3 regions of the Paenibacillus sp. TAB_01 genome follow, and region 2 is predicted to be linked to each of the others. Evidence: riboswitches for the same ligand, from Rfam matches in the RefSeq annotation. Region 2 holds a riboswitch; each other region holds the start of a gene.
What was found. Region 2 has a riboswitch for ZMP and ZTP ahead of ACHHV8_RS15290 (bifunctional 5,10-methylenetetrahydrofolate dehydrogenase/5,10-methenyltetrahydrofolate cyclohydrolase). Riboswitches for the same ligand answer to the same signal wherever they lie in the genome.

Region 1 (3,266 bases), on a different contig from region 2:
AAAATCAGGCTGAAGCGCTTCGCCCAAAGCTACCGCTTTTGCTGCGATAACATGCATCAGAGGGCCGCCTTGGGAGCCTGGGAACACTGCTTTATCGATAGCGGCTGCCCATGGCTTACGGCACAAAATCATACCGCCGCGAGTGACCGCGAAGCGTTTTGTGCGTCGTTGTTGTAACAAAGTGAGCGTGCGGCACCGGGTTCGGATGCAAACCAGCGGCAACCAGACCGGCGATATGAGCCATATCCACCATAAACAGAGCGCCGACATCGTTAGCGATGGAGGCCAAAGCTTCGAAATCGATCGTGCGGGGATAAGCGCTCGCGCCCGCTACAATCAGACGAGGCTTATGCTTGAACGCCGCTTTGCGGACATCGTCATAATCGATGCGGGAGTCGGATTCTCTAACTCCGTAAGCGACAAAGTTGTACAAAATACCGGAAGCATTGACCGGGCTTCCGTGTGTCAAGTGGCCTCCGTGCGCCAGATTCATACCGAGCACAGTGTCACCTGGTTGAAGTGCAGCCAAATAAACCGCCATGTTCGCTTGTGCGCCGGAGTGAGGCTGTACGTTCGCATGCTCGGCACCGAACAATTCTTTGGCGCGGTCGCGCGCGATATCTTCCACAATGTCGACATATTCGCAGCCGCCATAGTAACGCTTGCCCGGGTAGCCTTCCGCATATTTGTTCGTCAACACAGTGCCCATTGCCTGAAGCACAGCTTGGCTCACGAAGTTCTCGGATGCGATCAGCTCGATTTTATCGCGTTGACGGCCCAGCTCCAAGTTCATAGCCTCAACGATTTTAGGGTCTTGATTACGAAGTTGTTCCACAATAATTCCTCCTCAGGTATGCCTATCTATAAAATGACTGAAAAATCCTTTAAGAGCAGGTGTCGATCTCTGCAGCAGTCTCGGCTTGCGGCACATAAACCGCTCTTGCGCCTCCAATCAGCTTAGGACGGGTATAGGCCATCTGCAAGGGCGCCTGTCCGATCATTCGAATGGAAGGACGCAGCGGAACGGCTACGCGCTTCAAGTGCATACCGATCAGCGTGCCCCCGATATCGATGCCGGCATGAGCTTCGACCGTTTCCACGACACAAGCACCGGGCAGATGCTTATATGCATAGGACGCCATCGAGCCGCCCGCTCTCGGTACAGGTACAACGGAAACCTGCTCCAGCCGGTATTCCTTCATCGCTGCTTTCTCCAGCACCAACGCCCGGTTCAAATGCTCGCAGCATTGAAAGACGGGGTAAAAACCGAACTCGGCACGCACCGTTTCGACGGCGGTGAACAAATGACTTGCCACCTCTTCGGTGCCCGAGGTTCCGATGTGTTGCCCGAGCACCTCGCTCGTGCTCGTTCCGATGACCAGCAGCTGCCCGGCTTCAAGCTTGGCCGCTTGAACCAGCTCTCGCAGCACCTGCTCAAGCTGGGGGCGGATACTGGAAATATCCCATGATTCATTTTGTGCAGGAGAAGATGAAGATGGAGTACTCATAGCTGCATGCCTCCTTCGTCACAATGCTCATTAAGGATGAATGGCGTATTTATCTTCCAGCGCTTTTACCTTGTTAATGCGGTTAGTATGGCGCTCCCCATTGGAAAACTCGGTTTCAAGCCAAATTTTGATAATTTCCTGCGCAACGCCCGGCCCGACAACACGTTCGCCCAGAGCCAGCACATTCGTGTCATTATGCTCACGAGTTGCCTTGGCGGAGAACAAATCGTGCACCAGCGCACAGCGGATGCCCGGCACTTTGTTCGCTGCAATGCTCATGCCGATCCCCGTTCCACAGATGAGAATTCCTTTATCCGCTTGCCCGGCCACCACTTGGTCGCATACGGCAATCGCATAATCGGGATAATCTACGGAATCGGTGCAGTTACAGCCTAAATCAGCAACCTGATGGCCCAGCGATTCGATAAATCCCTTCAGCTCATCCTTCAAACGTACTCCTGCATGATCTGCTCCAATAGCCACTTTCATTTTTCTTTCGCCTCCTAACCATAATTAGCTTCATTATAACCCAAAGCAGGCAGAAACACGAAAAAAGAGCAGCCGTATGCTGTAATCCAGCATCACGTTGCTCTTTGCCCAGGCGACCGGCCGTATACCCTGATGCTCCACTGTGGTTACACCCACTCGTCGCCAGTTACATCAGGTCCTGTTAACTATATATTCATCATAGCGGAAAAGCCGATAGATGTAAAGTCTGAGAATGCCCAGTATTACCGTGCTCATCCTGAGCCGGACTTCCGGCCGTGTACAGCCTGTGCGATCCGTTTGCCCCTCACAAAAAACATCGGCTTTCAGGCGTCACATCTGTTTCTTCCAAAAGGACTGCAGGGCCCCTGCTAACACTTACTTACGGCTTCAGCTTGCGGATCAGCTTGAGCAATGCCGCCTCAATCTCTTCGGCACATTGACGGTACATGGCAAGCGAGCCTCCGAACGGATCGGCAATTTCATAGTCGGGCAGCTCCCGCTCCAGCATGAGCAGTCTCGTTCTCTCTTCCTTGCTGATTTGCTGATCCAAAGCCTGCTTTAGCTGAAGCTCTGCGGTCAGCTCTTCCAGCTCGGCAATGCGTTGAGCCGTTTCCGGATCGTCTTCGACGAATTCCTTGAGCGTGTACATTTTATCAATGTATTCGGGAAACCGGCCAATCGCATGCTGCTTATGTCCTGTAGTCATTGTAAGAACGATATCCGCCCACTGCATCAGCTCCCGGGACAAAGCGCTGGAGGTCAAGTTCGCCGGCGCGCCCTGCTCCCTCAGAATCGATGCCGCATGAGAGGATACCGGAGAACCGTCGTAGGCCGCCACGCCTGCAGACCGCACCTCTATATGGTCTAATCCGTGCTCCTGTAAGAGCCTCCGTAAAATGCCTTCCGCCATAGGGCTTCGGCAGGTATTGCCTGTACAAACGAAAAGAATACGATTCATACGAATTCCTGCCTCTCCTCAGTTTGTGTAAGATCCGTTGTCTGCGGCGCTCCTCCGGCAGCATGCTGTCGGATTCGATCCGCCGGGAGCTTCCTCCCTCTCCCTATTATACCTCATCCATGCGAAAATATGGATACCCATCGGTACTTTGGGCAAAGAGAAAGCTAAAACTTACAGCAAAAAATGAACGCCGAAGGCCAGCAAAATCACGCCGCCCATCGCCTCGCCGTATTCTCCGATCCACCGCCCTACCTTGCGGCCCAGCATTAATCCGATGATGGACATGAGCCCCCCGACCGTGCCGAACATTA
Region 2 (3,266 bases):
CCCTGTACTCCTCCGCAACGCCTTCCGCCTTGATCCCGGACAAGTTGATCTCTACCGTGATCCATGCGGATTGTACCGCTGCCTCCAGCATCAGCATGGCGATCGCCAAATCGGAGATCACATTCTTATTAGCCTTGTCCAAGTAGTCCGCAAGGCTCTGCATCAACTCAGAGCACTGCCGCATCAATCCGAGCGGCACCTCGGCCGATCGCTCTGCCGCAGCCTCCATCGCTTTGGAGCGGAGCGCTTTTTCCTCCTTCGAAGCCTTAGGCAGGCCAAGCGCCGCCATGTATTGTCCGAATGCGTCGATATCCTGCTGCAGAACATGCTCCAAATCGGCTATAGCCCGTTCCATCCGCTCAGCGAGGTCGGTCATTTCCTCTTGAATCGCTGCAAACCTGGGCCCTTGGGTCAACCGTGCCACCATCGAGCCCATCGAGGCGCCCAGCGCCGCGGCAACCGCTGCTACACTCCCGCCGCCCGGGGTAGGCGCCTTCGAAGCGGCCTCCTTCAGGAAGCCGCGGAGGGTCTGATCGTACATGCTCATTCCGCCGCGCCTCCTTCTCCATGTTGAAGCTGTACGGCCTTCAAAACATTGTCAAACAGCATGACGGTCGTTAACGTGCCTACGCCACCCGGCACAGGTGTCATTGCCTCAACGGCTTCCGCTGCCGCCGGGTCTACATCGCCGGCGATCCCGCCTTCGTCGTTCTCATTGATGCCGGCATCAATGATGACCAGCTCCGGATGCACCATCTGCGCCGTGACCAAGCCTTTGCGCCCGGCTGCGGTAATGAGAATGTCCGCTTGGGCGATATGCTCTTCCAGCCTTTGCGTATGCGAATGACATACCGTAAGGGTAGCATTCTCGCGCAGCAGCATCTGCATCAGCGGCCGGCCCACCGTTTCGCCGCGGCCGATCAGCACAACGTGCTTGCCGGATATCGGATAGCCGTAATGCTGCAGAATGCGGATGCAGGACTGCGGCGTTGCCGGGTACAGGCCCTTTTCGCCTGTCATGCAGGCCAGTTTGTTGGCAGGAGAGATGCCGTCGACATCCTTGATGGGAGAGACCGCATCCGCAAGACGGGACGCCCGGATATGCTTCGGCACGGGCAGCTCCAGCATGATGCCGTGGATATGAACGTCCTCGTTCAGCGTCTCGATTACCTCAAGCAGATGCCGCTCAGCTATATCCGCAGGAAATACCATCAAATGAAACTTCACGCCAAGCTTCCGGGCCAGCTTCTCCTTGGCTTTGGCGTAATATTCCGAGGCCGGATCCCCCTGAACCAGAATGGTTGCGATGGCCGGCTGGATGCCTTTTTGCTTCCATGCCTCCACACGGCTTTGAATCGTCTCCGAGAGCTGGTTGGCCAGCTCTCGCGTTTTTAGAAGCTTTGACATAGACTCGCCCTCCTGATTGGTGAGTAAAAACAAAAAAAGTATCCGGTCATGAATCGACCAAATACTTTGCCCAGGCGTACGGCGGTAATATGCATGTGCTCCCTCGTGGTCGGTTCACGTTACGCCAGTCACACATGACGAGAATGGTAAGCTTATTATAGCATATATCTGAAAGCAGGCAATATGGCACAAGGTGCGCTTGCGCTAAAATAACATAAGCCCCGATTCTGCCTGCGGGGTACTCCTTCTCAAGCGTGTCCCGGCCTGCCGGGAGCGGAAGTAAAGTCTTGATACAGACCGATCCCTACTCCTGCGCAGATCGCAGCCCCATAGGAGGCTTCTTCCGCGTACTTCGGCAGCTCCAGGGGCAGCATAAAAGCTTGCGCCAGCCTGCTGCGCAGCGCCTGATTCTGCCTTACGCCGTTGCCCGAGCCGACCAATACTTTGCGGCTTTGCTTCATCGGCTCCGGGAGCCGCAAATAATACGCGAGCAGCTCCTCGGTCATGCCCTCCAGGAAACCGGCAACGAGATGCTGCGGCGTAAAATTATCGGCTGAGATCCGGTCGATCGCTCCGCGCCGAGCCTGATCCTCCCTCGTTCCAAAAAACTGCGTATGGCAACCTGCAGTCCCTCGCCCGGCGGAACCTTTGCCGCTGTCAATGCCAATGCGTTCATCCGCTCGTACAGACTTCCCTCGGAGCCGCCGAATACGGCACATACGTCCCTGAAAAACCGCTCCAGGAGCGCATAAGCCTTCCCGCCCCCAAGCGGCGCACCGACTAGGAGGTACCCGCCTCCCGGGAAAGGACGTACCTCCAGGCCTTCCAGCTGAAGCAGATGATTGGAAAAGACGGAGATTTGCGAGCCTGTCCCTATGTTTACGAGGATGGAATGCTCGATATCCCGGACCGCTCCCAGAAAGCTCGCCTGATTGTCGCCTGCCGCGCAAGCGACAGGTACGCCGTCCTCTGTTTGACCGATCACAGTCCCCGTCGGCTGTATGGAGGGAAGAATCGACGGATCGATTCGGGCGGCCCGCAATGCGGCCTGATCGAACTCCCCCGTCTCCAGGTCAAAGCATCCCAAGCTGGCCGCCAGCGTAGGATCGATAGCCGTTTCCTTGGCGCGGCACAGCTTCATTGCGATAAAGTCCGCTATCGTGCACAGCTTAACGGCCTTCTCCGGTACCATTCTCTGCAGCGTATTATAATAATGCGTAGCCATCCCGAATCCGGGGGAAACGGGGCTGGCCGTCAGCAGAGACAAATGCTCTGCGTAGGAGGCGGCTCCGCCGAACGGCAGCGAGCCTCTTTCGTTACAGCCATGTATAGAGCGGCGAAACCGCGTCCCCTTGGCTGTCAACATACAGAATCCCGTGCATCTGCCCTGTCAGGCCAATGCCGCCGATCTCCACCTTCCCGCTGCTCAATTCGGCAAGCACCTCGCGAACCGTACGCCAGATCCGATCGGAATCTTGGCAGTGCTCCCATGAATTCGCCGTATTACACTCGGAATAATTATCTTTTAACACCGATTTTACGATGTCGCCGCTGCTTCCATCCACGAGTACACCGCCAATGCTCGTCGTACCGACGTCGAGTCCGATCAAGTACATCCTCATTTTCTCCTTCAATATTACTTGGCTTGTCGTTAAAGAGCATTCAACAAACGCTCGCGGTCATTAGAGCCGAGAGCCATATGAATGAGATGGACCACCATCTTTTTCTGTTCCCGGTTCAAATCGATGAATACCTTCGGCGCCGCTTGATACATCTCGCGAATCACGCCTTCAAGCTCTTCCTTCTTAAGCCGATCCTCAGGTATATCCAAAAAGGGCGGGAACGCATCGGCTTCAGCG
Region 3 (3,266 bases), 1.1 Mb from region 2:
CCATCAGGCCCGTTTCGAAATAGGCCGTCGCCGACCAGGGCGACGAGGCGCCGCTTTGATCCCACACCCGTACCTGATACAAGTAGCGCTGGCGGGGCTTGAGCTGTACTTCCGCCAGCTCTATATGAACCGATTGCTCAGAGGCCGTACGGCCCGAATCCCAGATGAATGATGTTCCTGCTCCATCTGTCTGCTCGAACAATTGAATCTGATAAGCCTGCTGCTTCACCTGCCGATCATCGGAATGAAGCTGCCAGCTGATCCTGGGACGTTTCACATCCAGTCCTATGGGGTTTTCCAAATACTCACATCGCAGTTTGCGTACTTCCAGCATTGATACCTCATCCTTTCACTAACGTCAGTAGGCTTCCATCCGTTATAATGATATAGGAAAACGTTTGACGGGAACCCCGGTAAAACAGACATTGTCATCCGGTAAAAACGCCGATTCCTTGTTAATCTGAATAAGGGAGCCGATTGATGAAACGTTCATCGCAAACCTTGACCGCCGACATGCTCTTCAAAACCAATGTACATATATTCGTCAATCGGGCGCTGGAAGATTTCGACCTGCCTCTGCATGCCCACGACTTCATCGAGTTTGCCTATGTTGCGGAGGGCAGAGGATTTCATCACATCGAAGAAGAGGTGCAGCCCGTCCATAAAGGACAGCTGTTCGTCCTTCCGGTCGGTGTATCGCATGTATTCCGCCCTGCCTCCGCCGATTCGTCCAAATATCCTCTGGTGGTTTACAACTGCGTGTTCACCGCCTCGGCCTTACATCTGCTCACAGGCCTTGTTTCCGATCCGGAGATCGAAGCCTACCTTCGTTCTCTGCAGCATTCGGACCGGCCTGTCTGCCATTCAGTGCGGGATCGGGACGGAACGATCGAGAAGCTGCTGCTCAAGCTGCATCAGGAATACCGGCTCCCCCGCAAAGGCTCGCAAACCTTTCTGTATGCCCTGCTGCTGCAGCTGGTTGTTGAAACGTACCGGCTGCAAGCCGAAGCAGTCCTTCAACCACCGGAGCTGCAAACGCCGGACGTGGAAGGAAGCGTTAACTTCTCTCCTGTGCTTCAATATATAGAGCGGCACTATCCAGGGAATGTTACCTTGGCGGAGCTGGCCGGCCGCTCACAATGGAGCGAGCGCCAGCTGCAGCGCTTGTTTTTGCAGTTCACAGGCCAAAGCTTCCGCAGTTATTTGCAAAATCTGCGAATACAAAAAAGCTGCGATCTGCTGCGCACCACCGGGCACAAAATAAGCGCCATCGCCGAAACTGTCGGCTATAAAGACATGGACTCGTTTAACGCCGTATTCAAACGGATCGTCGGCACGACGCCGAATGAATTCAGACAGCAGTCCCGGAAAAAGTAAAGGAACCTGTATAGGCTATACTTCAAAAAATGTAATTGTAATTTTATGGAATTCCTGATATAACGAATATAAGCAGTGCCGGTAGATGCAACTGGCGTAACGTGGAGTCCCACGAGGAAGCATCTATTTCATACGCCGTACGCCTGGGCAAAAGTATCCAGCCTCCATCACAGTGGAGGAGGGATACTTTTTATTTTCTCAAAAGGGAGATGCGTTCATGGAAGCGGAAAAACGGAGAAGAGATGTAGCTATTTTGCTTTTTGACCAGGTCGAAATATTGGATTTTGCCGGACCGTACGAGGCTTTCCTCAGCGGCAGCCGCCGCGGACAAGATTTTCGCGTGTACACCGTGACGGAGAAGGCCGAGACGGTTCAAGCCTTGGGACAGCTTAGCATCAACCCGACCTATGCGTTCGATAACTGCCCGCAGCCTGATATTCTTATTATCCCGGGGGACCGGGTACGCGGCAGCAAATGCACAACCAGGCCGTAACCGGCTGGATAGAGACCTGCGCGGAACGGGCGGAGCTCGTGCTCTCGGTTTGTACAGGAGCGCTCATTCTAGCCAAGACCAGCTTGCTCGAAGGCCTGCGGCTGACAACGAACCGGCTGGCGGTCGAGGAGCTGCGGCAGGCCGCCCCGTCTTCAGCCGTCATCACGGAAGAGGCGCGCTATATAGACAATGGACGCATTATTTTATCCGCAGGAGTGTCCGCCGGAATAGACATGTCCCTCTACGTGATCGGCAAATGCCTCGGGCAAGCGAGAGCACTTGAAGCCGCCGCATTGATGGAATACGATTGGAAGCCCCAGCCTTTGCAGGAGAAGGGATCCCAATGAATAGCCGGGGAGCGCAAAACGGCAGGGAGTGGTTAGGTGAAGCCGGATTTACAAAAGTAAAAGAGCTGCTCGTACGTGGCACCTATCCTACTGTCTGCTATGAGCTCCATTGCCCTGCCTGAAGCCTCTGCCACCTGTTTAAATTGGCAATGACCTCATTATCGACAGGCAGCATCAGACGCTGCCGGGCCATAAGCACCGCGCCGATGACCGGCGAAAACTGCGGCGTCACGGCTTCATACTTCTTGACGGTTCCCTGCTTGAGCCGCTCGTTCAGCCGGTTCGCGAAGTAAGGACTGCCCACGACACTGCCGATAAAAGCCACCGTGACGGCATCTCTGGAAAAAGCAGCCGCAAGCATTTCGATGCCTACCATCATTTCGTCAATCGCCCGGTCGCAGACTTTCCTGGCCAACGGGCTGCCTTGGAGAGCCGCTTCCGTAACGGCGGGAGCGAATTGGCCGAACCTCAGATCCCGCGCCCGTCTGTCCGCTGTAAACCCGTTTCTGGCGATGCCCCAAAGCTCCTCAAGCGAACGAGCCTCCCAGTGCTCCAGCATGCTGCGGATCAATGCGGCGTCCGCCGGAACGGTTTGACGGGCTAACGCTTCATATACGGCGTCATATGCGATAAATCTTGCAGCGCTTGCGGCATAATGATGAAAGTCGTAATTGCGGATCATCTCTCCCTTCTCATTAATCGCCAGCAGAATCGAGCCGGTGCCTGAAATGACGATAATGCCCGGCCGAGCGAGCAAAGCTCCGCAATGAGCAACGACCGCATCATTGACATGCCATTTGGGACAATCCAGTCCTTCCAGCTCCGTCAGCTGCTCAACCCACTCCCTGTCCCCCTCCTCGTCGTAGCCTGCGATGCCGGCTGCAACCCCTTTCACTTGACGAGGCTCCCGATCGGCAGCTTTCAAGGCCTGCACGATGGCCTGCCGCACATTTTGCACTGCGCCTGCATCTTTATTGATCGAAGCGGCGCCTTGCTCAGAATAGGACAGCACCGTTCCCTGCATATCGCTGACTGCGACGCGGGTATGC

Region 1: another riboswitch for ZMP and ZTP. It lies ahead of rpiB (ribose 5-phosphate isomerase B); the one in region 2 lies ahead of ACHHV8_RS15290 (bifunctional 5,10-methylenetetrahydrofolate dehydrogenase/5,10-methenyltetrahydrofolate cyclohydrolase).
Region 3: another riboswitch for ZMP and ZTP. It lies ahead of ACHHV8_RS21125 (DJ-1/PfpI family protein); the one in region 2 lies ahead of ACHHV8_RS15290 (bifunctional 5,10-methylenetetrahydrofolate dehydrogenase/5,10-methenyltetrahydrofolate cyclohydrolase).

The regions. Positions count from the first base shown of each region.
Region 1 is NZ_JBIFNP010000002.1:655,642-658,907, forward strand. It holds partial or broken gene glyA (serine hydroxymethyltransferase) at 1-838, opposite strand, end outside; gene ACHHV8_RS36400 (TIGR01440 family protein) at 885-1,508, opposite strand; gene rpiB (ribose 5-phosphate isomerase B) at 1,539-1,997, opposite strand; ZMP/ZTP riboswitch at 2,097-2,177, opposite strand; gene ACHHV8_RS36410 (arsenate reductase/protein-tyrosine-phosphatase family protein) at 2,377-2,955, opposite strand; gene ACHHV8_RS36415 (manganese efflux pump MntP) at 3,127-3,266, opposite strand, start outside.
Region 2 is NZ_JBIFNP010000001.1:3,189,215-3,192,480, forward strand. It holds gene ACHHV8_RS15285 (cyclodeaminase/cyclohydrolase family protein) at 1-547, opposite strand, end outside; gene ACHHV8_RS15290 (bifunctional 5,10-methylenetetrahydrofolate dehydrogenase/5,10-methenyltetrahydrofolate cyclohydrolase) at 544-1,407, opposite strand; ZMP/ZTP riboswitch at 1,469-1,549, opposite strand; gene ACHHV8_RS15295 (FGGY-family carbohydrate kinase) at 1,656-1,976, opposite strand; gene ACHHV8_RS15300 (FGGY family carbohydrate kinase) at 1,910-2,773, opposite strand; gene ACHHV8_RS15305 (FGGY family carbohydrate kinase) at 2,724-3,023, opposite strand; gene ACHHV8_RS15310 (ATP-binding protein) at 3,059-3,266, opposite strand, start outside.
Region 3 is NZ_JBIFNP010000001.1:4,326,332-4,329,597, forward strand. It holds gene ACHHV8_RS21115 (glycoside hydrolase family 78 protein) at 1-334, opposite strand, end outside; gene ACHHV8_RS21120 (helix-turn-helix domain-containing protein) at 481-1,377, shown strand; ZMP/ZTP riboswitch at 1,455-1,533, shown strand; partial or broken gene ACHHV8_RS21125 (DJ-1/PfpI family protein) at 1,595-2,217, shown strand; gene ACHHV8_RS21130 (N-acetylglucosamine kinase) at 2,315-3,266, opposite strand, start outside.